DNA from 4 places in the Cytobacillus sp. FSL K6-0129 genome. Region 2 is predicted to be linked to each of the others. Evidence: riboswitches for the same ligand, from Rfam matches in the RefSeq annotation. Region 2 holds a riboswitch; each other region holds the start of a gene.

Region 1 (7,536 bases), 440 kb from region 2:
GATGAGAATCGGAACTTTCTCAAAAATTTATTTTTAAATATGACATATGAAGTGGAACATGAATTTGGTCGAAGTTTCAATGGATATGAAACGAATCAGCAGTTTATCCAATTCGAATCAAAGGTAAATAAAGAAATATTGCATATCTCAAATCAGGAAGAGTTTAAGTATTTAATGAAAATACTTACATCTGTTTTACTAAGGAGTATTATCGAAACATTTTCTAAGGATGAATCAAAGGAAGAAGCACTAAGAAATTTTAAGTTAGAAATCACTCTCTTAAAACGGGGACTTAAGAAATAATCATGAAATGAGAAGTAGTTGGAATGAAAAATTTATTCTTTCGTTTCAACTCTTTTTTTGCTGAATTGCTATTGAATGATCGCATCTATGTGATTTTTTCACAAAATTCCAAAAATATACATAGTGGTGCTATAATAAGAATAGCAATAGTCAATTTAGCCATTATTCCCCGTAGAAGGGGGGTGTTGCTTTGTCAGTTTTTGAGGCATTGGTGTTTGCTTGTACATTTACAAGTTTAATAATGGCTGTGCTACAATTCAAAAACGATGATAAAAAATAATCCACCTCATGTATAGGTGGATGGTGTCAATTGTTCATTGGCTAATGCTATTGCGAGATCGGACGGTGTTGCCGCACCACCGATCTTTTCTAATATATGCCTTTATCTAGTCCTATTATACAATAGAATGATTTTTTGGAACAAGCTTTGAGTAAAAACTTACGTTTGTTTATTTTATGAACAATACCATTCTTGCCTTTGCCTTTTTCTTAACCTCATTTCCTGTTACAATTATAGATAAAATACGTTTAAGGAAATTTCCTTCCTTTTAGTGGGTATTGAACATGAAAATTAGATTATTCTCAAGAAAAGATAGTACACAAATCCAATCTGTTGCTAGGGAGAGTTGGCGTTACGCATATGAAGGCTTAATTCCCGAGCGAACACAGGTTGATTTTTTATTATCTGTATATACTGAAGACGCTTTAATGAGAAGTTTATCTACTTCGGTTTTATTGGTTGCTGAAGAAGAAGGAGAAGTTATTGGTTTCGTTCATTTTTCATTAATAAATATTAAGAAAGAAATAGAATTAGGTGCTTTATATATATTGCCGAGTTTTCACCGCCGAGGTATTGGTACAGCCCTACTAAAAGCGATGTTTGAATATTTTTATGATGTCAATAAAATTACGGTTTCTGTTGTGATGCGAAATGATTCTGCTTTGGATTTTTATCATTCAAAAGGATTTAAACAAGTAGGAAAAATGAATGATTCCATTTTCGGATTTAGTATTCCAACCATTGTAATGGAATGGAGAAGTAACACAAGTCCAAATGTGTAGGGGGAAGTTATGTATACCGTATTCTCAACTTTTGATGTAAATGAAAGTAAAGCAGATGAAGTGATTGAAATATATAAGAATCGTTCACGTTTAGTCGATAAAGCAGATGGGTTCGTCGACTTTATGTTGCTTCAGAATGATAAACGTAAAGGAGAATTGACAGTACAATTAATTTTTGAAACAAAGGAAGATTATTTACGCTGGGTAAGAAGTAAAGATTTTCAACGAATTCATGATCTTGAAAAGAAATATCCAGATAAAGAATTAGCAGCAGTCATTCCAAAAGTGTCGCAATATAAGGTTGTGGTAAAGTGAGTAAATATGAAATAATCGCAGAAGAAGTAACAAAAAGGATATTTCGAGAAGACCCTACATTAATTGAACGATATGGTGAACGTGGGAGAAATCAAACATTTATTGATAATATGCATCACTTAGATTATTTAAAGACGGCAATGGAATTAAATACGTCAAAGATTTTCACTGACTATGCCCTTTGGTTAAGAGGTATCTTAATTAAATATGGTATGACGACGCAAACCTTGATTGATAATTTTCTTTTTTTAGAAGAGGAATTAGAGAAATGTACGGTGGTAGAAAGTGAAATTAGTTCTGCATATATTGGTTTGTTAGGAGAGGCTGTGTCTATTTTAAGAGATGTTCAAGGAGGCGAGGCACAGTGACGAGAGGAGAAGATCTAGCAGAAATCCTTTTATCTGGAGCTGTTGCTGATGCTTGGGAATATATTGAGCGATTCGATTATTTGACTAATGTAGAAATTTATCAAGATATTATTACACCAGCTATGGTTAATATTGGTCTTAAATGGGAAAATTTTGAGATAACAGTTGCAGATGAACATTTGGCATCTGGAGTTTGCGATTTCATTCTTTCAAGATTAGCTGCAAAGCACAAGTTTAAACCTGTTAAGGATGCACCGACCGCCATGTTTCTTTGTTTATCAGGAGAGCAGCATTATTTGGGATTAAAGATGGTAGCCAGTATATTTGCAGAGAATGGATGGAGAACCAAGTTTTTAGGAGCAAATTTACCTGTACAATATGCATTGCAGGCTGCGAAGGATTGGAAACCAGATGTAATTGGCTTATCAGTTTCGATTGCTACCCATTTACCGGCACTTACGGAATATATGGAAGCTTTTTCTTATTTACCAAAGAAACCTAGGATTTTATTAGGTGGAAGATTGACAAATTTATATGATTTAGCTTCTTTTACCGCTATTAAGCCGGAAATTATTTCAAACTTATATGCTGTAGATAAATGGATCACTGCTTTTAATACGGAGGGGAGGAAAAATGCGATTAATTGATCTACATTTGCCGATACCGTATATACTAGCTAATAAGAATGGTGAAATCATTAGCTATACATCTAAAGCGGATGAAGTCTTTGATTTATCAGAAGGTATGATTAAAAGTATAGTTGATGAAGGGAGTATCTCTAAGTTTGAAAGGGTAGCTGCCATACCAGAAAAGAGTATGAGATTTGAAGCTAATTTAAAAACAAGAAGTATACCGATAGCACTATTTGATATTCATATCAGTTGGGATTTTCAAGGTAATGCGTCCATGCAATTTTTATTCAAAGATGATGATAATGAACCATTAATGGAGAAATTACAGGCCCTACAAAACAGATTAGCAAAGACAGATTTTGAGCTTTATGAGCAGAAGGAAACATTAGAAAAAACATTGCAAAGGTTGGATGAATTATCAGGTCCTTTTATCTCTTTAACAAAAGAGATCTGTTATATTCCTTTGTTTGGCGATATGACGGGCGATAAATTTACAACGATTATGGAGCAAACGCTTGCCCGTCTGTCAGATCATGATTACAGGTGGATACTGATTGATTTAACAGCGGTTGCTAAAGTATATAAAGAGGGAACGAGCGGCTTAGAGCTTTTAATCAAGAGCATTCTTCTAATGACAGGAGGAGAAGTGAGACTCATTGGTATAAATCCGAGTCTAGCAAAAGCACTTCAGCCTTATCAATTAAGAAATGTTGTTCATACGGAACAATCGTTACAAAGTTTTCTTCAATCAGTGATAAATGATCATGCTATATGAACATTTATTAAACTGAGAGCCTACTTGGATAATGTATATGTTTGTACATGTGTTTATAGGTTGGCTTTGTTAAAAGAAAAAGGTTGTCGGATAACGATACGTTCCGAAAAAACTAAGTAAAGACATATGTAACAATGAAGATGATACCTTGTAACGGGAATGCGAATTTAAAAGGAAGAGAATATGAAGCTTTAGTTCGTTCATAAAAGCCTCCAAGTTACACAACCTAGCCCATAGGAACATAAGTTATACATGTTTCTATGGGCTAGGTTTGTGGCTGCCATACCTCTTATATTAAAATAATTTGAGTTGGCCAATTCTTTCTACTGCCTCAATTAATCGTTCTTCATCGACAAGTAATCCCACCCGAACATAACCTTCTCCAAAGGTCCCAAAGCCTTTTCCTGCGGCAACAGCTACATCAGCTTTTTCCAGTAAGTAGTCAGCAAATTCTTCACTATTGTATCCTTCAGGCACTGGCATCCAAGCAAAAAACGATCCTGAAGGAGACTTGCCGTGCCAGCCAACCTTTTCACAAGCGTTCATGAATGCATTTCTACGTCTCTCATATCGAGCAACAAGTTCGTCTACACTTGTTTGATCCCCATTTAATGCATCGGCTGCAGCTTTTTGAATCGCAGGGAATAAGCTTACATACATATGGTCTTGAAGAAGGTTGATGGCTTCAATGATTTGTTCATTTCCAACTGCAAATCCAATTCTCCACCCAGCCATATTATATGTTTTTGATAATGTATACATTTCAATACCAACGTCTTTCGCTCCGGCTGTGGCTAAGAAACTTTCAGGTTTCTTTCCATCAAAGCCGATAGCACCATAAGCAAAATCATGCAAGATGGTAATGTTGTTTTCCTTAGCAAAAGCAACAGTTTCTTCAAAAAATGTGGAATCAGCTGTCGCGCCTGTTGGATTATTAGGATAATTCAAAAATAGTAGGCGGGCATCCTTTTTTTGTTTTTCTGTAAATTGCGAGTAATCAGGTAGAAACTGATTTGCTTCTTTTAAAGGAAAGGTTTCGTATTTTACATTTGCCAAAACCGCACCAGATTCATAATCAGGGTAACCTGGATCTGGTAAGAGCATTAAATCTCCCTCATTGAGTAGGCATAATGGAATTTCTACTAAACCTGCTTTTGCGCCAAAAAGGATAGCTACTTCTTTTTCAGGCTCAATTTCTACCCCATATTCACGCGCATAAAAGGAAGCGGCGGCCTTCTTTAATTCATTAATTCCTCTAAAAGGAGAATATTTATGTGTCATTGGGTCTTCTGCAGCTTGCTGAAGTGATTGTACAATATGTGCAGGTGTTGGCTGGTCGGGATTGCCTTGTCCTAGGTTAATAACATCTCTGCCTTCAAGTTTTGCAGCAGCAACTTTTTGAACAAGGGAAGCAAAAAATTGTTGAGGTAATTGCTTCAAACGATGCGATAATTCCATTTTAATCCACCTTCATTCATTTAATCTATATACGAACGCATTTTATAACCAAAAAGACAAATTGTCCAGTTAATTTTATATAAAAGGAAATATTCGATTTCCTTTTTTGTTTTAAAAGAATAAAGGAAAGGTAGTTGGATCACTAAACCCATTTTCTTGGGAGATTGGATGTAGCATTATTTCGAACATTGACAAAAATAAAAGAGAGTAGTAATATCATATCATAAAAATTAAATGAAAAGCTTATCCAGAGAGACTGAGGGACTAGGCCCTATGACGTCCGGCAACCCCCAATATTGGGAAGGTGCCAATTCCTGCAGAATGATATCCATTCATTCTGAAAGATAAGGCGGAATAAAACCAATGCCTCTTTCAGATGATGAATAGTGGCTTTTTTTATTGGTTAAAATTCTGGTTACAGCTATGGGGAGGAAACATAATGAGAAAGTGGCTAATTGTTTTATTCATTGCAACTGTTTGTTTACTAACAGCATGTGGCGGAGGTTCAGACACGAGTGGAGAAAAGGTGGATGAAACGAAAGAACTAAAAATTGGTGCTACTGCCGGTCCTTATAGTGATATGTTGAAAAAAGCTATTGTACCTGGTCTAGAGGAAAAAGGATATAAAGTAACTGTCGTAGAGTTTAGCGATTATATCCAACCTAACAAAGCTTTAAATGAAGATGATATACAAGCTAACCTTTTCCAACATACAATTTACTTGGAGAATTTTGAGAAAGAAAATAACATGGACTTAGCACCATTAATTATTGTACCAACAGCCCCAATGGGGATTTACTCGAATGTGTTTAATTCAATTGATGAGATTAAAGACGGTGCAACCATTGCTATTCCAAATGACCCAACGAATGCAGCACGCGCTTTAAATACGTTAAATGACGAAGGTCTAATTACGATTGATGAAAACGCCGATCCACTAACAGTATCTGAAAAAGATGTGAAGGAGAATAAAAAGAATTTAGTTTTTCAACCGATTGAAGCAGGACAATTACCAAGATCTCTTGAGGGTGTGGATCTTGCTGCAGTTCCTGGTAACTTTGCGTTGGCAGCCGATATGGACTTATTAAGTGCATTAGCACTAGAAAATATGCTTGATGATTATCGCAACGTGGTTGCAGTTAAAGCAGACTTTGAAGATAAACAATATGCGAAAGACTTAAAAGAAGTGGTCGAGTCTGCAGAATTTGAAAAAATTATCGACGAAGAGTTTCAAGGATTTGGAAAGCCAGCGTGGATGAAATAACGAAGTAATAATAAGCAAGAAACCGGACAAAATTATATGGATTTGTCCGGTTTCTAATAATAGTTGTAGAATACTGTTAAACTTATCTGTGCATAATTTGTATTTTGGTCATTCCTGTACTTATGGATTGTCGAACAACTTTTTCATCCTGGTCATTGACGTTTTTCAACCATTTGTGAAATATTGGTTGTAAGCCGTAAAAGGAAGTGACTCTTCTATACATTTCATCTTTATTGAATTTTGTTTGATAAGATGCGAGAGCTTCTTTGGTGAATTGATCTCCGAAATCCCAATATAGCCCTGCAAAGTCAAACGCCGGGTCCCCTATTTGCGTATCTGTAAAGTCTATAATTCCTGATATTTCCTTTTTGCTTGGATGATAAAGGATATTGGCACTTGTTAGATCACCATGAATCACCACTTTTGCTTCTTTAAATTTTGACACCGCTAAAAACATTTTATCAATTTCTTCTTTTTCTGCGTCTTTTAAGAACGGAAATATTTTTTTAATCAGGGCTTGATGTAATTGCGCCCAATAATTTTCACTATGTAGTTCTTCTATATTACATTTCTTTGCTTCATCTATATCCAGACGATGTAATTCTGTAAGAAATGTTCCTAACCGCTTGGCTTCATATAAAGGAGGAGTAATCAATGAATGAGATAATGCTTGTCCTTTAATGAAGTGGTAAAAAACACCAATCATTTGTCCGTCTTTATTATAAAATGGAAGATAATTTGGTATTTCAATAATGGAAGAAAGATATGAGAGCTGGTGAAGTAGCTTTATTTCCTTTTTTATTTTCACTAATACTTGTTTTGTTTTTGGTATTCGGATGACATATGTTTGATTAACAATATAAATATGATGATCCCAACCAGAATGATTGCTTTCAATCTGTATTTCCTGAAGATGCGGGAGATGGTTTTTAATTAATTCCTTCATGGAACAGTCTCCTTTTTTATTATTTTGTATAAATCGTTTTTTGAGGGGGAAAATAGGCGAGACATCTTATAAAAGGGGAGTGAAAGCAATGGAAAAAAAGTATGATAATCAAGTGGATGAGAAAATTATTGCTGCTCAAAATGAAGCTCAACAATACAATCAAATGGATACAGAATTAGAACAGTCAGAAGAAGTACAAGCAGCAATGGAGAAAAGTTATGAGTATGAAGTGACGAATCAACAACCGACATATGAACCGAATAAACCATTTTAATTAGAAAGAAGAGACTTCCATTACGTGGAGTCTCTTCTTTCATTATAGCATACCTTATTTTACATTGATGCTGTTTGATGTGTCTGTTTACTCCCATTATGTTCGGTTCGTCCATAAACTAAAAAGTAAAGAATAATTG
Region 2 (7,536 bases):
TCTGTATGCTGTCGGTGCACTATACCATACAGATACTCCAGTTGTTTCTAATGTATGATACCAACCCTTTGCATCAAAGCGGCCACCATTAACAACAATTGTCGCTCTATTTAACCAAGGTGTGAAAATGCCATACACAGTTCCCGTAACCCAACCTGGATGTGCGGTACACCAATACACATCATCATCTTTTAAATCGAGTACCCATTTCCCTGTTTGATATTGATGAACCATCGCTCTATGAGCATGAATAATTCCTTTTGGCTTTCCTGTTGAACCGCTCGTATAGTGGATGTTTAAACCATGCTCGAGATCAACCCACGTCGTGATATCTTCTTCTTTTACTGTTTTCTCTAATTCTTTGATGAGTGAAATTTCTTTTTCACCTAATAATTGTACGTCATCAGCATCAGTAAGAAATATCTTCTCTAAACAAGGCAGTTCGTTCTTTGGTACCCTGTTAAGTAAGTCAGTATCCGTAATCAAAAATCTCCCATCACAATCAGAGATTCTATCTTTTACTGCTTCCTCCATAAATGCTTCAAAAAGAGGACCCGCAATTGCGCCGAGTTTAATGGTGGCAATCATTGTAAAATAACAATCGGGATGTTTAGGTAGAAAAATAAAAACGAAATCACCTTTTTTCACCCCTTGGTTTCTTAAAACGGTGGCGATATGATCCGTTTTTTCTTTAATCTCTGCGAATGTGTATGTCTCTTCATATGAACCATTCACATAATGCAACCCTATTTTGTTTCCATAACCGTCAACCACATGTTTATCAATACATTCATGAGCCATATTGACTAGACCTGATTGGCTCCAGCTAAACTGTTGTTTAACCTCATCCCATGAAATATTTTGACATGCCTCTTCATAGTTCGTTAAGTTGTAATCTCCTTCAATGGGGGCAAGCTGTTGCCGCTCTATCACTGTCATAATTCATTAGCTCCTTTATCTTTAGATTGCTTTCGAATGAGATAAATCTAATAATTGCAAAATCTCATCTTTTAGTGCAGCAAGATCTTTATCTCCTCTTGATCTTGGTTTTGATTTTTCAATTTTTATTTCTTGATATAATTCTCCCGGCTGTCCCCTAAGAATAATAATGCGATCGGCTAAATATAATGCTTCATCAATATCGTGCGTTACTAAGAGGATAGTTGATTGATAGGTTTGCCAGAGATTCAGTAATAAATCTTGTAATTGCATTTTTGTAAAAGCATCTAATGCACTAAACGGTTCATCTAAAAGTAATATTTCTGGTGAGGTAACGAGGGCTCTGGCAATGGCCACCCTTTGCGCCATCCCGCCAGATAAATCTTTCGGGTAATGGTTTTCAAACCCTTCTAGCCCAACGGCTTTAATATATTGCGCTATTTTACTTTGAACTTTTTTTTGTAGACCGAATCCGATATTGTCATAAACTTTTAACCAAGGCATCAATCTAGGTTCTTGGAAAATCATCCCGATTTTCTTATGAACATCATGGACAGTTTCGCCATCTATTACAACCTGGCCATCATATTGTTTATCCAAGCCGGATAATACACGTAAGAGCGTACTTTTACCGCAACCACTTGTTCCTAAGATTCCAATGACTTCACCTTTTTCTACCTTTAAGTCAATATTTTTGAATCCCGTTGTTCCATTTGAAAAAGTTCTAGACACTCGCTCAATTGATAACAATCTTGCCACCTCCTACTTCTTGACGATCGTATCTTGCCAATGCAATGTTTTTGTCTCTAACCCTTTTAAAATGGCATCTGTTATTTTTCCTAATATGGCAAATAAGACGATACTAGAAATAATTAATTCCGGTGCATAAGTGTTTTGGCCATAAACAAGCAAGTAGCCAATACCTGTAGAAGCTCCCATTAATTCAGCTGCAACAACAAACATCCAACCAAGTCCCAATCCGCTTCTCAGCCCTACTAAAAAAGATGGCAAAGCTGCTGGTAAGATAATCTTACAAATTAATTGCCATGAGCTAAAATGATAGATTTTCCCCACTTCAATTAGTTTACGGTCAATTCCTTGAATGCCTGAAACAATATTTAGATAAACTGGGAAGAAAACACCGACAGCGATTAAAACCACCTTGGAAGGTTCCCCAATTCCCATCCAAAGAATAAATAATGGCACCCATGCCAATGAAGGTATGGAACGAAAAGCTTGGATCAGCGGATCTAATAAACTTTCAACTGTTGAAAAGTAGCCAACAGCGGCGCCGATAATTAAAGCTGCAGCAGTGCCAAATAAGAAACCAAGCACAAGGCGATATAATGTAATGCTCGTATGTGTCCATAAACTTCCATCTGTCGTCATTGTCATAAGTGATTGCAAAATGATTGATGGAGCCGGGAGTAAATGAGGAGGGAACACACCGATCCGACTCAAGTACTCCCATGCAAGAATAAGTAAGATTGGCACGATACTTCCAAGTAATACCCTTTGAATACTAGGGTTAATTTTTCTATGCTTCTCCTTACCCTCATTTACTTTGGGGATCGCTATGACTTCCTTCATATTCATTCTCCTTTACCAACCCTATTGAATGACCTCTGTTGAGAAATCTGGGTTTATTAATTCATCAACCACTTTACCTACGTCATCACTCTTAATAATGCCTTCTTCTTTTAAAACCTCACCAGCAGCATTTAATGCTTCTATTTGCACTTCACCAGGTATTGGTTCATTAAAGTCATTTCTCTCTAATTCTTTTTTCGCTACTTCTAGGGTGATTTGTGCTTCTTCTGCCAGTATCTCTGCCGCTTCTTCAGGATTTTCTAATACCCATGTACGAGCTTTTTCATAAAGCTCAATTACTTTTTTCACTTGTTCAGGATACTTCTCAGCAAATTCGCTTCTCACATTTAATGTGCCATAAGTGTTAAAATCGATATTTCGATAAATAAATTCTGTGTCTGCTTCAAGTTCTAATTTAGCCATATGTGGATCTAAACCAGCCCAAGCGTCTACTTGCCCTGTTGTTAATGCCGTTCCACCGTCAGCATGTTGCAAGTTAACGATTTCAACATCCGCTGATGTTAATCCGGCTTCATTTAATGAGCGCAGTAAAAAGATATATGGATCTGTTCCAATCGTTGCTGCTACTTTCTTTCCCTTCAAGTCTTCAACTGATTTGATAGCTGATTCTTTCGGTGCAACTAATGCCGTCCATTCTGGTTTTGAGTATATATAGACTGATTCAATTGGAGCACCATTTGCTTTTGCAATTAATGCCGCTGCACCTGCAGTTGAGCCAAAATCAACACTGCTACTATTAAGAAACTCAAGTGCCTTATTACTCCCTTGACTGAGGACAAACTCAACATCAATATCATCTTCGGCAAACGCTTCTTCTGCCCAGCCGAATTTCTTTAAAACTACACTTGTTGGAGAATAATAGGCATAGTCTAAAACAATTTTTTCTGGTTTTCCTTCGCCATTACTATCATCAGTGCTTGCCTCACTATCCCCGCAAGCACTAATGAATCCAATTGATAAAACGACAATTAAAAATACGAACCATTTTTTCATCGATGACTCTCCTCAATCTCGGTTTTAAATTTCACAAGCAAAGGTTACAATAGAACCTCTTAATCTCTGTGCCTCTTTATATGTGCAGCGATTTTGTACCACTTCAAGTCCGGCTTCTTTTGCTATTTCAACTGCTTTTGGTGAAATGACACCTTCTTGTAGCCAGAAAACTTTCGGTTGGATTTCTACTGCCTCTTTCGCCACTTCTATCGCAGCTTCAGGGCTTCTAAATACTTGCACAATATCAATGGTAAAAGGAATGGATTTTAAATTTGGATATGCCTGTTCACCTAATACTTCTGTTTCTCTTGGATTAACTGGCACGATTTGATAACCTAATCTTTGCATTTTTCTTGCTAAACGGTAACTTGGTCTAGCAGGATTTCCACTTAATCCAACAACAGCTATCCTTTTTGCTCTTTGCAGTTCTTTGCCATCCACATCTTCTTTTAATGAGGATGATTGTAATGCCCATCGAATAACACCTTCATCATTTACTGCTGTTTCTCCTTTTTGTTCTCCCTTCGAAGAAATACCAGTCGCTTCATAGAAGGCTTGATCTAAGTCATTGGTTAAATCTCTAACCGATTCAATCCCAACTGATAAACGTATGAGTTCCTCACTTACACCGCTTTTAATTAAATCTTCTGCACTTAACTGTTGATGTGTGGTTGAAGCCGGATGAATAATGAGTGACTTCGCATCACCTACATTGGCTACATGAGACCACAATGCAATTGTATCTATCACTTTTTTACCTGCATCTCGGCCACCTTTAATACCGAAGTTCACAATGGAACCGAAGCCAGTGTTTAAATATTTCTTCGCGAGTTCATGCGCTGGATGCTCTGCTAAACCTGGATATGCGACCCAATCAACAGCTGGATGAGCGTTTAAGAAATGGGCTATCTTCGCTGCATTTTCCGTATGTTTCTCTATACGTAAATGGAGTGTTTCCAATCCTTGGAGTAAAAGAAATGCACTATGTGGGCTTAATGATGACCCAAAATCGCGCAGCAACTGAACACGAAGTTTTGTACTGAAAGCGAGTGTACCAAACTCATTCGCATAAACAATACCGTTATAACTTGGATCTGGCTGAGTAAAACCAGGAAACTTATCATGATTCCAATTAAATCGTCCGCCATCAACTACAAGTCCGCCAATTGTTGTTCCATGACCACCAATCCATTTTGTTGCCGAATGAATGACAATATCTGCTCCCCATTGGATTGGTTTGCAAAGATAAGGTGAAGCGAAAGTATTATCAATAATAAGAGGAATATCATTATCATGAGCAATATTTGCAACTGCCTCTACATCTAGGACATGAAGACTTGGGTTCCCAATAATCTCTCCATATAAAGCCTTAGTTTTTGGCGTAATCGCTTTACGGTAATTCTCAGGGTCAGATCCATCAACAAAATGAACTTTAATCCCATATTTCGGAAGTGTTATGGCAAAAAGATTATATGTTCCACCATAAAGGTTCGACGCTGCAACAATCTCATCACCCGCTTGGGCAATATTCATAATTGAAAGAGCTATAGCTGCCATTCCAGATGAAGTCGCTACTGCCGCTACCCCATCTTCTAATAAAGCAATACGTTTTTCTAATACATCTACCGTTGGATTACCGATTCGTGAATAGATATTTCCCGTCTCATCTAATGAAAATAGGCTTTGCGCATGGTCTGTATTATGAAAAACATATGAACTTGTTTGATAAATAGGAACTGCACGAGATCCCGTTGTCGGGTCTGGTGATTGACCTCCATGTAATAAAATCGTCTCATCATCATAAGTGTTAAATTGATTCGTCATTATATACTCTCCTCTACTTTTTAGTCGGATGATTAAAATAAATAACCCCCTCTTCATAAGAAGAGGGGGTTGCCTCATCTTATCTTCCAGACATTTACTGCCTGCAGGATTTAGCACCTTTTCAAGCAATTGCTTGAAGGTTGCCGGACTTCATAGGGCCTGATCCCTCCGTCACTCTCGATAAGAAATATTTTATTTTTTAAAGCGTTAATACTTTAATTACAAATAGAATTATATCCAAAAAATGATTTGTCGTCAATATGAAATCTGAATATATTTTATATTCCAATAAAATATTAGCTCTATCACATAAAAAGCCCTTCTACCTAGAAGAGGCAGAAGGGCTTTGAATTAACGAGCTCACCTTCTCCTTATCTTTGGATAATATCCTCTGAAATTAGCACCATACAAAAGATTGCTGGTTGCCGAGGCTTCTCTGGGTCAGTCCCTCCGCCTCTCTGGATAAGAAGTTCATATTTATTTGTTTAACATCATATACCCTTTTATAGGGAATCGTCAATAACATTTTGAAAATTTATTTATTTTCATCCTGGATAAGCGTCAAAAAATGATACAGTATCTTAGCTGTTAACCCCCATATCACATGACCTTTATAAGTATAAAAAATTTCTTGCATCCTCCGCGTTTGCCATTTATATTTTTCCCCATTAGGAATGAGATGATAGGGAAAGCTACTATTAGGCTCTGGCTTCATCTCAATATAATGAATAGATGGTCCCTCTTTCAAAAAATAAGCAAGTGGTACTGTGAAAATTTGATCCACTTCCTCTGGATTTAGCTTAAGATCACTGATGCTCTCTATTGTGCCTACAAACGGATAAATCACTGTATCATAAGGTGTCACTACATAATCAAGTTCTGAAAAAACAGAGACTTCTCCAATTGGGATACCTAACTCTTCACTGGTCTCCCTTTTTGCCGTCTCTATTAAATCCACATCGTCTTGATCCATTTTCCCCCCAGGAAAGCAAATTTCCCCTGGCTGTCTTCTCATAGATAAAGACCGTACTTCAAACAAAATATGTATTTCTCCATCTTTTTCTATTAGGGGAAGAAGAACAGCGAATTTAACCAATCTGGAGCTACCCAATATATCTGATTGACGATGCTGTATCTCTGATCTTATTTCTTCCAAATCCATGTTAATTACCTCCAAACCACACGACTTAAATCTTTATTTCACTTTCTGCAATCTATCAATCATCCCCATTGTGCAGACATTTAAATCTAAGCCTATTAGCTTCTTATCCTCTGCACTAAGTTCAACATCGTGCGCTGTTAATAAATAATGTTTTACTTGTTCCAACAATTCCGATTGTATGGCTTCTTGCATTTTTATTATGTCATTTCCTTGGAGAAAAACGTCATCTGCAACTGAAGTAAATATAGGTAACCAATAACGAATTTGAGTAAAAACATCCTTTGGTTCAGGGCCCTCACCATAATGCCCAAAAAAGATATGTTGTGGTTGAAGTGATTCGATTTTTTCAACAGAAGATAACATCGCCTCTGGATTAAATTGATTAGGAGAAGTCGATGGCAGAACTAATGGATAACCTTTTCTTGCTATGTTAGGATAAAATACGCCAATTGTATCGCCAGTAAAGAAGCCATTACTTTTCGAATCATGGATTGAAAAGTGGTGCTTTGCATGGCCAGGGGTATCATAGAAAGTTAACAAACGCCCACCGATATCCAATGATTGTCCCTCTTCCATCGCGACTAATCTCTTCTCATCAATTGGCACAATCGGATTAAATAGTTGATCAAAATCATCGCCATATACCATTCTAGCACCAGCAATTAATTTACTAGGGTCAGCTAAATGCCGTTTACCTCTTGGATGAACATATACTTTTGCTTCTGGACATTGTTCTAAGAACAAACCAGTTCCCCCAGCATGGTCTAAATGTACATGAGTGACAATAATATGCTTGATGTCTTCAAGGTTAATGTTCAATTCCTGCATTCCTTCTATAAGATGGGGAATCGAAGGACTAGCACTTGTTTCAATCACTGTTAATTCTTCAGCACCTAATATATACGCCCCCGTACGCTCAGGTGTTTGTAAATCCATTAAATCAATCAATTGAATATCATTACCTAAATCTTGAATTTTGTGCAAAGGAAACCCCTCCATATTACTCT
Region 3 (7,536 bases), 4.0 Mb from region 2:
AAAGAAATTTTAAGAAAGCTTGTTAGAGTGTCAGATGTAGTAATAGAAAACTTCAGACCAGGAACGTTGGAAAAATGGGGGGTTGGATACGAAAATTTAAAGAAAGAGAATCCGAACTTAATCATGACAAGGGTTACAGGGTATGGTCAGACAGGTCCAAATGCCAGCAAAGCAGGATTTGGTACACCAGCGACTGCCTATAGTGGATTTACTTATTTACATGGATACACGGATCGACCTCCCATTAGTCCGTCTTTTTCATTAACAGATTATGTGACGGGTATTTACGTTGCTTTTGCAACGGTTACAGGTCTATATCATCGTGATACAGCAGAACAAGGGGAAGGACAATATATTGATATCGGATTATATGAATCTATGTTTAGAATGATGGAATTTCTTATTGCGGAATATGATCAAAAGCAAATCGTGAAAGAGCGTACGCCAGGTTTGAGCGGACACTCCAGTCCGGCAGGAACATTTCAAACAAAAGATGGTCACTGGATGTCTCTTGTCACTAGCTCTGATCGTACATTTGAACGTTTAGCAGCTGCAATGGGCAGGGAAGATATGCTTGAAGATGAGCGATATCATAATAATGCCGCCCGCCTTAGCCGATTTGAGGAAACAAACGGAATTGTTGCCGATTGGGTGAAACAATTTAATAGAGAAGAATTGCAGAATCTGCTAGATGACTATGGGGTCCCAATTAGTCCAATATATAGTATTAAAGATATCTTCGAAGACACTCACTATAAAGAACGACAAAATATCATAGAGGTTGACCACCCTCGTCTAGGAAAAATAAAAATGCCTGGTATCATCCCTAAATTCTCTGAGACACCTGGGGCTGTTCGAAATGTAGGCCCAGATTTGGGAGAGAACAATGAGGAAATCCTTTCTGGCATTCTTAATTATAATCATGAAGAAATTGAGATTTTAAAAGAAAATAACGTAATCTAAGGAGGGAAAAACATGAATTTGAAAGAAGAGGTCATTATTTCTGAAGTTTGCCCCCGCGATGGCTTTCAAAGTCTGGCAGAAATCATTCCTACAGAAGAAAAGGTCGAATTGATTAATTCAATGATTAGCTGCGGTTTCAAGCAAATTGAGGTCACATCTTTTGTTCACCCAAAAGCAATTCCTCAGCTGTCGGACGCTGCTGAAGTACTGCAAAAAATAAAGCGCAAGCAAGGGGTAAAACTACGTGCGCTTGTCCCGAATTTACGAGGATTAGAAAGAGCGATTGAAGCAGAAGTAGATAAAGTAAAACTAATGCTTTCAGCAACAGATTCCCACAGTATCAGTAACGCTAATAGCAAAACGTTCGATGCAATGAAAGGTTTTGAACCTCTAGTAAAACGCGCAACAGAAGCTTCTATGGGTGTATCAGGCAGCATTTCTGTCATATTTGGATGTCCTTACGAAGGGGATGTACCTTTGGTAAGAATTGAAGAGATTTGCAAAAGATATATAGATATGGGAATATACCAGTTATCGTTAGCTGATACAACAGGGATGGCGAATCCGGTAAAAGTTAAGCGCATTATTGGGCATCTCACTAGTAAATTCCCAGAATTATCCTTATCCTTACATTTGCATAATACGAGAGGTATGGCTTTTGCCAATGCCGTAGCAGGCTATGAAATGGGTGTTCGGGATTTTGATAGCTCGATTGCTGGACTAGGTGGCTGCCCTTATGCACCAAACGCCACTGGAAATATCTCCTCTGAAGACCTTATTCATGGTTTTGAAGAGATGGGTATTTCAACAGGTGTAGATTTGGATAAAGTCATTAAGCTAGGAAAAAAAATAGAGATTAAATATCCTGAATATTCTGATAGCTTTATTTTGAAGGCTGGTAAATGTTCTGACTTACACCTAGCTCCAAAAACCCAAGAAAAGTTGGGATAAAACTTCTATTCTTATTAATCCTCCTTTAAGAGAATGAAGATAGATTGAATTTTACTTTTAGCTAAGTGAGAAGTATTATGTCTTTAATTTTTCAAGGGCAGCTTTTGGAGGAAATCTTTTAGTTGTAAATGCAGTATATAATTCTCCTAATATGATTATTTTCGATTTTAATTTCAAAGAACAATTGAGACCATCAAAAGAGAAGCTCATACCATGTTTTTTACTATATCTTTAACTAATTATTAACGGCAGTTACATCCTTTATAAAACGTTATTTCTTTTATGAGGATATTTGAGAAGCGCTCTCAGAAGAAATTAACTTTTTCTTAACGTTTATGTATATTCATGAGTTTCAATTAAATAATTCTGACAAATCATAAAAATTAGATTTTTGTATTGACTTTTATTGATAGTATGTTAGGATTTATCTTATCCAATATTTTCTTATCCAGAGAGGTGGAGGGACTGGCCCGATGAAACCCGGCAACCTGCTTAATGCAAGGTGCTAATTCCAGCAAAATGTTGATTCATTTTGAAAGATAAGGTGTCATGAATCGTTATCTCACACCTTTTCTTATTGAAAAGGTGTTTTTTGTATAAGAGGTGATTCTTAAAAAATAATAGTCATTCGCTGATTAGACAACTAAAGGCGGACATTTTCCTTCAATGGGGAAATGCCGTCTTTTTTTATCGGAAAAGGAGGGATGAAATGCAACAGGCGATTACTTATGAGAACTGGCAGGATATTTCTGCAAGCTTTACTACCGATGATCACTCGAAAGGCGCTTTGTCTGTTCTAGAGTGGGCCTATCACACGTACAACGAGGATGAAATTGTGTATGCTTCTAGTTTTGGTGCCGAAGCCATCGTCCTTATCGACTTAATTACGCAAATCAAAAGAGAGGCTAAGTTGGTTTTTCTTGATACGGATTTACACTTTCCTGAAACTTATCAAGTGATTGAAGATATAAAAAAACGTTTTCCAGCGCTTCAAGTTGAAATGAAAAAACCTCATTTAACATTAGATGAACAAGCCGCTCGTTACGAGTCGGCATTGTGGAAAAAAGATCCGAATCAATGCTGTCAAATACGTAAAATACTACCTTTACAAGAAGCAATGGTGGGAAAAAAAGCGTGGATTTCAGGTCTTAGGCGCGAACAGTCACCCACAAGAAAGTATACTAATTTTGTGAACAAGGATGAGAAATTCACAAACATCAAAATTTGTCCACTTATTCATTGGCGGACGAAAGATGTCTGGGATTATATCAAAGAAAAACAATTACCCTATAATGCTTTACATGATGTGAACTATCCGAGTATTGGGTGTTTTCCTTGCACGCAACCAACAAATGAAGACGCTGATTCCCGCGCGGGTCGTTGGCAAGGCTTAACGAAAACAGAATGCGGCTTGCATACTAATTCTTAAAAGGAGTAAACAAATGAGCTTACCTAGTCCACATGGAGGAACATTAATTCAAAAATATGAACCACAATTCGATCTAGCTAAAGTGACAAAAACAATCGCAATCGACCGAATTGCATTAAGTGATTTAGAGTTGATTGCTATTGGCCTATTTAGCCCACTAACCGGTTTCTTAGGCAAAGAAGATTATGAATCTGTCGTGAAAAAAATGAGATTAAGTGATGGCACGGTTTGGTCACTTCCCATTACATTACCTGTTGATCTATCGGTTGCAGAACAACTCGATAAAGGGGAACAATATCGCTTGGATTTCGAGAATACAACTTATGGAGTCATCACAGTGTCGGAATGGTTTAGACCAGATTTAGAGATAGAGGCACATCATGTTTATCAAACTAACGACCATGCGCATCCAGGTGTGAAACGACTTTTTGAAAGAGGCAATCATTACGTAGCTGGTGAGATCACCCTTATAAGAAAACCTGAGAAAAAAGACTTTACAGATGTTTGGTTAGAGCCAAAAGACACTAGGGCTTTGTTTGTAGAAAAAGGTTGGCAATCGATTGTTGGCTTTCAAACACGTAACCCGATTCATCGTGCCCATGAGTATATTCAAAAGGCCGCCCTTGAGACTGTCGATGGCTTATTTGTGAACCCTTTAGTCGGTGAAACGAAAGCAGATGATATCCCGGCAACTATTCGTTTAGAAAGTTATCGCATTCTTTTAAAAGAATATTTCCCTCGTGAACGTGTTCACCTCGGTGTATACCCAGCAGCAATGAGATATGCTGGGCCGAGGGAAGCCATCTTTCACGCTATCGCTAGAAAAAACTTCGGGTGTACACATTTTATTGTTGGGCGAGACCATGCTGGTGTTGGCAATTATTATGGTACATACGATGCCCAAGAAATTTTCCACAACTTTACGAAAGAAGAGCTGGGTATTACACCGTTGTTCTTTGAACATAGTTTCTATTGTCACCGTTGCGAGGGAATGGCTTCAGATAAAACTTGTCCTCATGAAATGGAAGATCGTGTAATTTTATCTGGTACAAAAGTACGAGAGCTATTAAGTAAGGGTGAACAGCCACCTTCCACATTTAGTCGTAAAGAAGTGATTGATGTATTGATTAACGGATTAAAGTCAGATGCAACGGTTACGAGAGGGTGAATGAATATGACGAATCGTAACCTTACTTGGCATGATGCCGTGATTACAAAAGACGAGCGCCGTAGTAAACAGCAACATAGCAGTTGCACATTATGGTTTACAGGATTATCAGGTTCTGGTAAATCAACTTTAGCGAATGCCTTATCAGCCAAACTATTTGAGAAGGGCATAAAGGAATATGTGCTTGATGGAGATAATATCAGACATGGTCTAAATGCAGACTTAGGCTTTACTGAAAAAGATCGTACAGAAAATATCCTCCGTATTGGGGAAGTAGCTAAACTGTTTGTTGATAGTGGAACAATTGTTGTTACGGCATTCATCTCACCATTTTCTGCAGACCGTGATTGTGTACGTGAACAGTTTGCTTCCAATGAATTTTTTGAAATATTTATTGACTGCCCGTTAGCAGAATGTGAGAAAAGAGACCCGAAGAAATTATACGAGAAAGCGCGAAGAGGTGAAATAAAAAACTTCACCGGAATCGATTCACCTTATGAGCCTCCTAAACATCCGGATTTAACTATTAGGTCCGACCGGTTATCAGTTGAGGAAGCAATAACTGAAATACTATCGTTTTTGCAACAACAACAAATCATTAAGGAGTTGTAGGCAATGGCTTATACAAAGCATTGGTCAAATAATGAAAAACTAAACAAAAGCGAAATAGCTAAACTCGAAAAAGATGGACTGAAAATTTATGAAGACATTCCACATTATGCAAAGAATGGCTTCTCGTCTATTCCTAAAGACCAATGGGATCTTTTCAAATGGGCAGGCTTGTATTTGCAAAAGCCTAAAGAAGCAGGTTATTTTATGATGCGCGTAAATGTACCTTCAGGAATTTTAACGAAGGAACAAGCGAATATTCTTGCTGGTATTGCCAAAGATTATGGTCGCGGGATTTTCGACATTACGACGCGACAAGCGATTCAATTTCACTGGTTAACAATTGAGGAAATCCCTGATATTTTTACAAGACTAGAAAGTGTTGGCCTTTCCAGTGCTGGTGCATGTGGGGATATAACGAGGAATATAGTCGGAAATCCGATTGCAGGCATCGACCCTGACGAATTATTTGATACGAGAGATATTGTCAAAGAAGTGTATGAGTATTTTCAATTTAATGAGGAATTTTCGAATTTACCAAGAAAATATAAGATGTCTATCAGTACAAACTTACACAACGCCGCTAATGCAGAAATTAACTGTGTCTCTTTTACACCGGCTGAAAAAAACATTGATGGTGAAGTAAAACAAGGCTTTCATTTAAAAGTAGGGGGAGGCCTATCTGCTAAGCCTTTTCTGGCAGAAACCGTTGATATATTTGTAGAAAAAGAGCAAGTGTTGCAGATTGCTATTGCCGTAACGACAATATTTAGAGATTACGGTTATCGAGATAAACGTCATCGTGCTAGATTAAAGTTTTTAATTGCTGACTGGGGTGTAGAGAAATTTAAAGAAAAACTTGAAGAATATACAGGGCAATTGCCTTCTAAAGGAGTTGAACCCGTGAAGAAATGGAATGCAGGGTATTTCTATGGCGTCCATGATCAGAAACAATCAGGGCTTAAGTTCATCGGTTTTAATGTACCTGTCGGCCGTTTAACAGCTGATGAAGTATTTGAACTTGTTCGAATCTCTGATCAATATGGTCAAGGTGAAATTAGAACATGTAATTCACAGAACTTGATTATTCCCCATATCCCAGAAGAACATGTAGAATCGCTACTAGCCGAGCCCATTTTTAATAGAATTACAGTGAATCCGAATTCTTTCATCGGACATTCCGTTTCTTGCACAGGTATCCAATTTTGTAACTTAGCCTTAGTTGAGACAAAGGAAAGAATGCGCCAAATTGCAGAAGAACTCGATCGTCGCTTAACTGTTGATGTTCCGGTACGCATGCATATGATCGGTTGTCCGAATTCCTGCGGTCAACGGCAAATAGCCGATATCGGTTTACAAGGTGTGATGGTACGAAACAAGAATAAGGAAATGGAAGAAGCTTATGAAGTGTATGTTGGAGGAACGTTAGAATCTGGCGGAGAGTTTAACAAAAAGTTAAAAGGAAAAGTACCAGCCAACTTCCTCACAGATACACTTGAACATCTACTACATTTTTTTAATAAAGAAAAAATGGCAGGTGAGAACTTTTATACTTTTGTACAAAGAAATGGCACACAATCTTTGCAAGATCAACTAAATATTGTATTGGAGAATCATAAAGATGGCCTTTCTATATAGGTTTGAATTGTCATTGGTAAATAAGGAAATTCCAGCAGTCATTGTAGCTGATTCTGATGATGAAGCATTTACCCAATTAGATATTGAACTAGAAAAATATTATTTAAAATTGCCAGAAATAGACGAGGTCACGTTAAGAGAAAAGAAACGAATAACGAAAAAAATCGGTTTTATATTAGATGAATAATGGAGGCGGATAAATGAAGGGTTATGTTTACCTTGTTGGTGCAGGCTGTGGTGATCCTGAATTACTTACATTAAAAGCAATAAAAAAAATTCAGCAAGCGGATGTAATTTTATATGACCGACTAGTCAATCAGGAAATTTTATCATTTGCGAGAGAAGAGGCACAATTGATTTATTGTGGGAAGCTTCCTCATTATCATACGATGAAACAAGTAACGATCAACAATTTCCTCGTGAAATATGCAAAAAAAGGATTAGCAGTTGTTCGCCTAAAAGGTGGGGACCCCTTCGTGTTTGGTCGTGGAGGAGAAGAGGCCCTTGAATGTGTGAAACATCGTGTTCCATTTGAAGTGATTCCTGGGATTACTGCTGGCATTGGCGCTGCGAGCTATGCCGGCATTCCTGTCACCCATCGGCAAATCAGTCAAAGCTTTGCATTTATTACCGGTCATCAAGCGGGTGACTCAGTTGCTGACCAAAAATGGCATCACTTAGCACATGGGGTTGATACACTTTGTATATATATGGGTGTTTCACAATTGCCTGTCATTGTCGATCATCTTATTAAAAGCGGAAAAAATAGTGATACCCC
Region 4 (7,536 bases), 1.3 Mb from region 2:
ATGCTAGATATTAATATTAATTTTAGAATTTTGTTAACATTACTACTATCTGTTTCGTCTTATAAGCATAGGAGGAGGGATATGAGAGAAGCGTTGAATATCGATGTCTTGAATAGAGAGTTAAATATTGTTTATAAATATTTATTAAAAAAAGGGGTACCCCACATAGATGCTCAAGATGCTGTGCAAGAAACAGCGCTTAAGTATATCAAATTATCTGACACGATTCGTTCATCAAAGGTACGAAGTTGGTTAATTCGTGTGGCATTGAATTACCATTATGACCAATGTCGCAAAAATAAGAAATACCACTTTAATTTAGATGAACATAGTGGTGAGCCGGAAAGTACGGAAACCCCCGAGGCGCTAGTTATCTCAAAAGAACGTGCGAGAGAATTGTCTAGTATACTCAATCAGTTAAAACCTTTTTATGCAGAGATTCTACTATTAAAATATCAATCAAATTTCACATATGAGGAGATAGCTATCATTTTGGGGATAAGCATTGGCGCTGTGAAGATTAATTTATACCGCGCTCGAAAGAAATTATTGAAGTGTTTGGAGGAGGCACGTGATGACGAATCATAAAAAGGATGAAATGGATTTTATTAGTGATTCACTATTCCGGCGTTCAGTAAGAAAGGCAAGATGGAAGCAATTTGGCTTATATTTTTTAATTTCTACGATATCCGTTCTTATTTTAATCTTCTTAGTTTTTAGTGGTGTTCAATATCTTATCAATAAAAAAATAGAAAGTGGTATGGATGAGGATTTAAACAGTTGGTCGAAAGGAGCAGGTATTATCAGCCATAATACTACCTTTCATTATAATCTCTTTAGCGCCATTGGTGAGACGGTCTATTTTAAGGAAATTGGAGGAAGACAATTTGTTTGGAATAAAGAGACAAATGAATATCCAGCGATAGGTAGAATAAAGCTTGTTAGTCGAGAGAGCGGTTTAACTGAAGGAAATAAGGTAGATGAAGAAACTAAAAGGGTTGTTCGGTACAACCAAATGAATAATGAGCGTATTGTTGATTTTTATTACCCTCGAATCAACTACAGTTATTTACCTCAGGAAATTGATATAGCTGTAGGACTCGACAAAAACACATTAGTAGAAGTAGCAATATCATTTGATGAACCGATGACTCTTAAAGAATTGGGTAATATCATGGGTGTGGAGAATATCGACTGGTTATGGGTTAATGAGCACACACCGAAACCAACAGAAGGAGATCCTGACCTGCATCATGTGTTGAATGGTGATAACGCTTATGGATATGGTGTTTCAGAAGACGATCCTTATTATAACGATGAATCAGAAACGCTAATTAGTGGAGCCATGATAAGCGGCACACCAGAGGAGTTGGAAAGGTTTAGAGATATAAGTATCATTAGGGCATCTGTTTTAGGGGTAACGATTGATAAATATTAGGATAAAAGGGGTACTCGTATGAATAACAATTACAAATGAAAGATACAAAGGTTATATCGGAAGAAAATTAATGAAAATAAGCAAGATGAGGCCGCAAATGGTCTAGAGCTTCTCCTCGTCGTTTTGATTTTAGTGGTGTTCGTTTTTTGAGTGCGGATGTGAACTGGTTTTGACGTAGTATCATCTCTGATTTGGTAAACGAAAAGGTACAAATACCCAACCAACAGTAATGTGAATAAATAAGAGAGGATGCACCCACTATGAAAAAGCTGTTCCTAAATATGATAAGTATTATTTCTTTCGCCCCTTTTATTACACAAGTCACGCAAGCAGATGTGACGAATAATCTGCGGAAGTTAAAGGATTATAGTTGGTTTAATGCTTATTTGCAGAATGAGATTTATCGCAACTTAATCATCCATAATGTCCGGGTACGGAATGTGATTGGTGAATTTAACGAAAAGAGATTTAACCATGGTTCTTATCAGAAGAAGATGGATAAGAAACTAAACACTGTACTATTAAACGAGGAAATCCGAACGAATGTATAATCGTTCGGATTTCTGTTTGTTTATTCGCCTTTTTTTACAAGTAATTTTTCCCGCGAGAGTTTGGCAGCTTGCACCATGACTGTTAGGGCTGCGACGGTTTCGTCCATGCCTCTTGTTTTGAGGCCGCAGTCAGGGTTAATCCAGAAAAGTTGTGGGTCTAGTACTTGTAAGGCACGGTCGATGTTTTTCGTTAGTTCGTCGAGTTGTGGCACCCGAGGGCTGTGAATGTCATATACACCTAAGCCGATACCTTGTTCGTAGGTGCTTTCTTCAAATGAGTGAATGAGTTCGCCGTGGCTTCTTGATGTTTCAATGGAGATGACATCAGCGTCGAGTGCTTTAATGCTTGAGATAATGTCTTCGAAATCGGAGTAGCACATATGCGTATGAATTTGTGTTTCATTTCTGACAGAAGTGGTGGCTAGTCTAAAAGCATAAACAGCAGCGTTCAGATAATCTTCCCACTTCTCTTGTTTGAGTGGTAATCCTTCACGAATGGCTGGTTCGTCTACTTGAATCATCCGGATACCATTTGCTTCTAGTGCTTCTACTTCTTCTCGAAGGGCAAGGGCAATTTGGTTTGCGACTTCGTAACGAGGGATATCGTCGCGGACAAATGACCAGTTTAAAATCGTAATCGGACCAGTGAGCATACCTTTTACCGGGTGATCTGTTAAGGACTGGGCATAGACTGTTTCTGCAACTGTCATTGGCTGTTCAAATGAGACATCTCCATAAATGAGTGGTGGTTTGACACAACGAGAGCCATAAGACTGCACCCAACCGAATTTTGTGAATTGGAATCCGGCTAATTTTTCACCGAAGTATTCGACCATATCTGTGCGCTCGAATTCGCCATGAACAAACACATCAAGGCCTAGCTCTTCTTGAATATCAATCCACTTTTTAATTTCCGTTTTGATATATGTTTGATAGTCAGTAGCAGTTAACTCTCCTTTACGCCATTTTAAACGATTTCTTCTCACTTCCTGTGTTTGTGGGAAGCTTCCAATCGTTGTTGTAGGTAGGAGTGGTAGTTGGAAGGCTGTTTTTTGTGTTGCTTGACGAACAGAATAAGGTGCTTCGCGCTCTGCTAGTGATGATGGTAAGTTTTGAATGGCTGTTTGTACTTGTTGATTGTTTCTAATAGAAGATTGATTTAGTGCCTCGATAGCAGTTCGTCTCTCGTTTATCTCATCTTGGATTTGCTCTTTTCCTTCTCTTATTCCTTTCGTTAGCACTACGATTTCTTGTAATTTTTCATCAGCAAAGGCGAGTGCGGTCTTTAATGTATGATCTAGTGTTTCTTCAATTTTGACTGTAACGGGTACATGCAATAAGCTGGATGAAGGCTGGATGATTAAGCGATCTTTCGGAACAATTGCTGTAATTTCTTCTAGAAGAGAGAGCTTATTATCAAGTTTAGCGCCCCAGATATTACGGCCATCGATGACACCTGCAGCTAATACTTTATCACTTGGGAAGCCGAATTTTTGTAAGGAAGCGAGGTTTTGACCTGCATCATGGACAAAATCAAGGCCGATCGCTTGCACAGGTAATGAGGTAACAGCTTCATAATAAGTGATGCTTTCAAAATACGTTTGTAAAATGATATTTATCTGTGGTGCTGCCTGGTGTAATGTTTGGTAAACTGCTTGATAGAGTGAGATGTCTTCTTCTGTGAGGGTAGTTGCTAAAATAGGTTCATCGATTTGTACCCACAAGGCACCTTCTTGCTGTAATTCTTTTAAAATTTGTACATAAAGAGGAACGAATTGATTGACGATTGATTTGAATTCACTTTCTTTATAGCCTTTTGATAATTTCACAAACGTAATCGGGCCCAAGATAACCGGTTTCCCGTCGATTTCAAGCTTCTCTTTTCCTTCTTTATAAAAGGCAAGTGGCCGGTTTTCAGCAAGTGTTGGCGTGAGGTTGTTGAGTTCTGGCACGATGTAGTGATAGTTTGTATTAAACCATTTGGTCATTTCAGCTGCCACGGCATCTTTGTTCCCTCTGGCAATATCAAAATACGTTTCGATATCAACTTTCCCACCTCTGTATGTAAAACGCTCAGGAACAAGTCCAAACATCACAGCTGTATCAAGGACATGATCATACAGTGTGAAATCGCCAACCGGGATGAGATCAACGCCAAGTTGTTTTTGCTTCTCGAGAGAGGATAAACGAATGACTTCCATTTGTTGCAGAAAAGTCTCTTTATTCAACTTACCACTCCAAAATTGTTCTAGAGCTTTCTTCCACTCCCGCTTCTCGCCAATTCTTGGATAACCTACATTTGAACTTTTTACTTCAGTCAATTTAAACACTCCTTTAGATTGTATTTTCTCAACAAAAAATCTCTCTATTTATTATTAAATGAGAGATTCATACGCAATATTAACTAGAGTTGAGACCATTTGATTTGCTCAACACGTATTCATCACTCCTCTCTATGCATCCGTAGAGTCTAAGTGCAAACAACAGACAGGTCTCCTGACTTCGGATTATCGCTCGTTATCCCTTCCCATTTCTATTATGAAATAGTGGTCAATGATAAGTCGCTCTCCTTCACAGTGGCGGGACCGTGCCGGCATTCCACCGGGCTTCCCTTTTAAGCAATCATGCATCTGTTGCCTTTGTTATTAAGTTTTGAAAATACAAAAGACCTCTCTAATTAAAAATAGAGAGGTCTTTATCCTCTCTTATTTGCCAAAGCTATTACACTTTGCAGGAATTAGCACCTTTTTAACAAATAATTGTTAAAGGTTGCTGGGTTTCATCGGGCCAGTCCCTCCACCTCTCTGAATAAGAGAATTACATATTTATAATATTTTGAATTTTACAGATAGATTAGCATAATAAATGGAAGCTGTCAAAATAAATTCTTCATGAGTGATATATATCATCAGATTCAAGCCACTTGCGAAATTTATGTAGATGGTAATAATGCTTGCCATTAAGAATGACTTTTGGTGCGTGAGAATGCTTCTGTAATAGATCCTTCATGTCTGCTTCACTTAAATAAAAGTAAAGATGAAGGTGGCTTTGCTCCACAAGTAAATGATTCATATTACCTTCATTTTTACTACTAAATTGCTTCAACCCATTGCCTATGAAATAGCCAAGTAATGCTAAACCGACGGCAATCCAAATAAAATTCAACTCGAATTCCAATTTGTACTCCCCCTTAAATACATATATATCTACTTTAACATCTCCTAACGAATAGTAATAATATATTTTTTAGTGCCGAATCGGATCAATGCCCCCATAATTAAACCAATCTACCCTGTCTATCGCACCATCTTTCATAGATTGTATACTTGTCCGAGAACAAAATTGGCCAAGCTGTATATATTGATATTACTTAGTGTTTTTCTCGGGTTTGTGATGGAAAAGGCTATAGTTAGCACAAAGGAGACTATTAATTTTGCTGAAGGAGAGAAGTGAAGTGTTATGAATCTATCTGTTATTATTCCCATTCAGAATGAAGAATCTACGTTGTCAGCCGTTTTAGAAGAGTTAGTGAAGATTGAGCCATATGAAATCATCGCTGTTTTGAATGGTTCAACAGATGGATCGGAGAAAATAGCGGAAGCATTTGAATGTAGAAAGCTTGTTTATAAAGAACCTCTAGGGGTGGATATTGGACGAGCAATTGGTGCAAGGGAGGCAAAAGGGGATACGCTTCTTTTTATTGATGGTGATATTGTCGTTAGAGCTCAGGAGCTACAAGCACTGCTTGATGGCATTCGGGATGGGGCTGATATTGCCCTAAATGATTTAAGCTGGACAATGAAGCGCCCCATTAGACCACATCCGACAGCAGTATCAAAGTTCTCTCTTAATCATTTTTTAGGTAAAGGTGAGTTATCCGTTAATTCCTTAGTCGCTGTTCCTCATGTGATGAAAAAATCAGCGCTTGATACAATTGGTTGGGAGAATTTAGCTTGTCCGCCATTAGCTCATAGTATAGCTGTGATGAAAGAATTAAAGATGAGTGCACCAGTAGCCATTGATGTGATTGCTACAAATAAGATTCGACCGAAACATCAACAGAAGATTACGGGCTCCTCTTTTTCATTTTCAACAAGTTTAATAATTGGTGACCATTTACGTGCAGTGGCCCAACTGATTGAAGAGAGAGGATATCGCGGTGGTTTAAACGATGGCAGGCGAAATCGGCAATCTTTTAAGGAATATGTACAAGCCTTTTCGGTAAAGGAAGAGAAACGAGCGAAGTATAGTGCGATTATTCCTGTAGGGAAGGAGCCGGATACGATTGCTGAAGTGATTGCTGAGGTAAAGAAGGCAGGCATTGATGAAATCATTGTTGTGTTAAATGGAGCAGATGAACGAACAAAGGAAAAGGTAGAAAAGTCAGGTGTGAAAGTGATTGCGTTTGACCAGGCACTCGGACATAACATTCCAAGAGCGATTGGTGCGCTTCACAGTACAGGAGATATCTGTTTGTTCTTAGATAGTGATTTTGTTATCAAAGCAGAAGATTTAACCCCTTTTATACATGCTGTAGAAGAAGGGGCAGATATTGCTTTAAATGATTTAGAAATATTGCTCGACCGTGCCCATCCGTTGCATTCTGTGAGTGCTGCTAAGTACCTTCTGAATATGGCACTGAAAAGAGAGGACCTCACCGTTAATTCTCTCACTGCTATTCCACATGCAATGAGCAGGAAAGTGATTGACGAGATTGGTATCCTCACATTAATGTCTCCACCGTTATTTCAAGCAAAGGCAATTCTAAAAGGATTTAAAGTCGAATCCATTCATTATGTCGATGTCGTCAAGCCAAATAAAATTAGAAAACAGCATCACAGGCAAGCCGATGGTCGGGTCGAATCAACTGACCGGATTCTAGGTGACCACATTGAAGCATTTTCATATTTACTATCGTTCAATCAGAGATGCGGTTATACAGATGGCAATCGAAAATGGGACATGCTCCAAGGTCAAATAGATAGAGTTGCTGTTATTGGTCTCGGCTATGTTGGTCTCCCACTGGCTCTCCACTTAGCAAAAAAGGGCTGTCATGTAACGGGCATCGATCAAGATACTCATAAGATTGAGTTATTACAGCAAGGGAGCAGTTATATTCCTGATGTAAAAGATGAAGAGTTGCAAGCGGTTCTAAATTTCATTCCAAAACATACGGATGCAGCTATAGCTTTGCTTAAAGCCGCTGAGTATATCATCGTCACAGTTCCAACCCCAATTGACGAACATCATGAACCGGATTTAAGAGCGATGATTGCCGTTACTAACTATCTTTGCCAATATTTACAGACGGGACAAACGATTATTTATGAAAGCTCTACTTATCCGGGAACAGTAGAAGAGGTGATTGAGCCTATATTCACACGCCATCACTTTAAAGCTGGTGAAGACTACTACTTATGTTATTCACCCGAGAGAATTGATCCTGCAAATAAGCAATATACGTTAGCCTCTATCCCAAAAGTAATTAGTGGTCAAACAGAGAGCTCTCTTGCGAAAATTGATCAGTTTTATGCAAAGTATTTTGCT

What was found. Region 2 has a riboswitch for S-adenosylmethionine ahead of MHI57_RS23030 (PLP-dependent aspartate aminotransferase family protein). Riboswitches for the same ligand answer to the same signal wherever they lie in the genome.
Region 1: another riboswitch for S-adenosylmethionine. It lies ahead of MHI57_RS20980 (MetQ/NlpA family ABC transporter substrate-binding protein); the one in region 2 lies ahead of MHI57_RS23030 (PLP-dependent aspartate aminotransferase family protein).
Region 3: another riboswitch for S-adenosylmethionine. It lies ahead of MHI57_RS02885 (phosphoadenylyl-sulfate reductase); the one in region 2 lies ahead of MHI57_RS23030 (PLP-dependent aspartate aminotransferase family protein).
Region 4: another riboswitch for S-adenosylmethionine. It lies ahead of metE (5-methyltetrahydropteroyltriglutamate--homocysteine S-methyltransferase); the one in region 2 lies ahead of MHI57_RS23030 (PLP-dependent aspartate aminotransferase family protein).

Annotation. Positions count from the first base shown of each region.
Region 1 covers NZ_JBBOXM010000001.1:4,114,163-4,121,698, forward strand. The annotation lists gene MHI57_RS20945 (TetR/AcrR family transcriptional regulator) at 1-303, shown strand, start outside; gene MHI57_RS20950 (GNAT family N-acetyltransferase) at 868-1,365, shown strand; gene MHI57_RS20955 (antibiotic biosynthesis monooxygenase family protein) at 1,375-1,680, shown strand; gene MHI57_RS20960 (hypothetical protein) at 1,677-2,048, shown strand; gene MHI57_RS20965 (cobalamin B12-binding domain-containing protein) at 2,045-2,695, shown strand; gene MHI57_RS20970 (STAS domain-containing protein) at 2,682-3,455, shown strand; gene MHI57_RS20975 (pyridoxal phosphate-dependent aminotransferase) at 3,750-4,913, opposite strand; SAM riboswitch class I at 5,154-5,264, shown strand; gene MHI57_RS20980 (MetQ/NlpA family ABC transporter substrate-binding protein) at 5,353-6,177, shown strand; gene MHI57_RS20985 (aminoglycoside phosphotransferase family protein) at 6,260-7,123, opposite strand; gene MHI57_RS20990 (hypothetical protein) at 7,212-7,397, shown strand; gene MHI57_RS20995 (MFS transporter) at 7,457-7,536, opposite strand, start outside.
Region 2 covers NZ_JBBOXM010000001.1:4,558,638-4,566,173, reverse strand. The annotation lists gene acsA (acetate--CoA ligase) at 1-939, opposite strand, end outside; gene MHI57_RS23045 (ABC transporter ATP-binding protein) at 961-1,689, opposite strand; gene MHI57_RS23040 (ABC transporter permease) at 1,702-2,529, opposite strand; gene MHI57_RS23035 (aliphatic sulfonate ABC transporter substrate-binding protein) at 2,551-3,543, opposite strand; gene MHI57_RS23030 (PLP-dependent aspartate aminotransferase family protein) at 3,568-5,367, opposite strand; SAM riboswitch class I at 5,444-5,554, opposite strand; SAM riboswitch class I at 5,736-5,836, opposite strand; gene MHI57_RS23025 (NUDIX hydrolase) at 5,903-6,529, opposite strand; gene MHI57_RS23020 (MBL fold metallo-hydrolase) at 6,563-7,513, opposite strand.
Region 3 covers NZ_JBBOXM010000001.1:585,531-593,066, reverse strand. The annotation lists gene MHI57_RS02895 (CaiB/BaiF CoA transferase family protein) at 1-963, shown strand, start outside; gene MHI57_RS02890 (hydroxymethylglutaryl-CoA lyase) at 976-1,914, shown strand; SAM riboswitch class I at 2,356-2,460, shown strand; gene MHI57_RS02885 (phosphoadenylyl-sulfate reductase) at 2,624-3,343, shown strand; gene sat (sulfate adenylyltransferase) at 3,357-4,511, shown strand; gene cysC (adenylyl-sulfate kinase) at 4,518-5,123, shown strand; gene MHI57_RS02870 (nitrite/sulfite reductase) at 5,127-6,758, shown strand; gene MHI57_RS02865 (DUF3906 family protein) at 6,742-6,945, shown strand; gene cobA (uroporphyrinogen-III C-methyltransferase) at 6,959-7,536, shown strand, end outside.
Region 4 covers NZ_JBBOXM010000001.1:3,300,332-3,307,867, forward strand. The annotation lists gene MHI57_RS16575 (RNA polymerase sigma factor) at 82-588, shown strand; gene MHI57_RS16580 (anti sigma factor C-terminal domain-containing protein) at 575-1,438, shown strand; gene MHI57_RS16585 (hypothetical protein) at 1,699-1,989, shown strand; gene metE (5-methyltetrahydropteroyltriglutamate--homocysteine S-methyltransferase) at 2,010-4,310, opposite strand; cobalamin riboswitch at 4,459-4,638, opposite strand; SAM riboswitch class I at 4,692-4,804, opposite strand; gene MHI57_RS16595 (DNA-binding protein) at 4,879-5,166, opposite strand; partial or broken gene MHI57_RS16600 (glycosyltransferase family 2 protein) at 5,449-6,960, shown strand; gene MHI57_RS16605 (nucleotide sugar dehydrogenase) at 6,952-7,536, shown strand, end outside.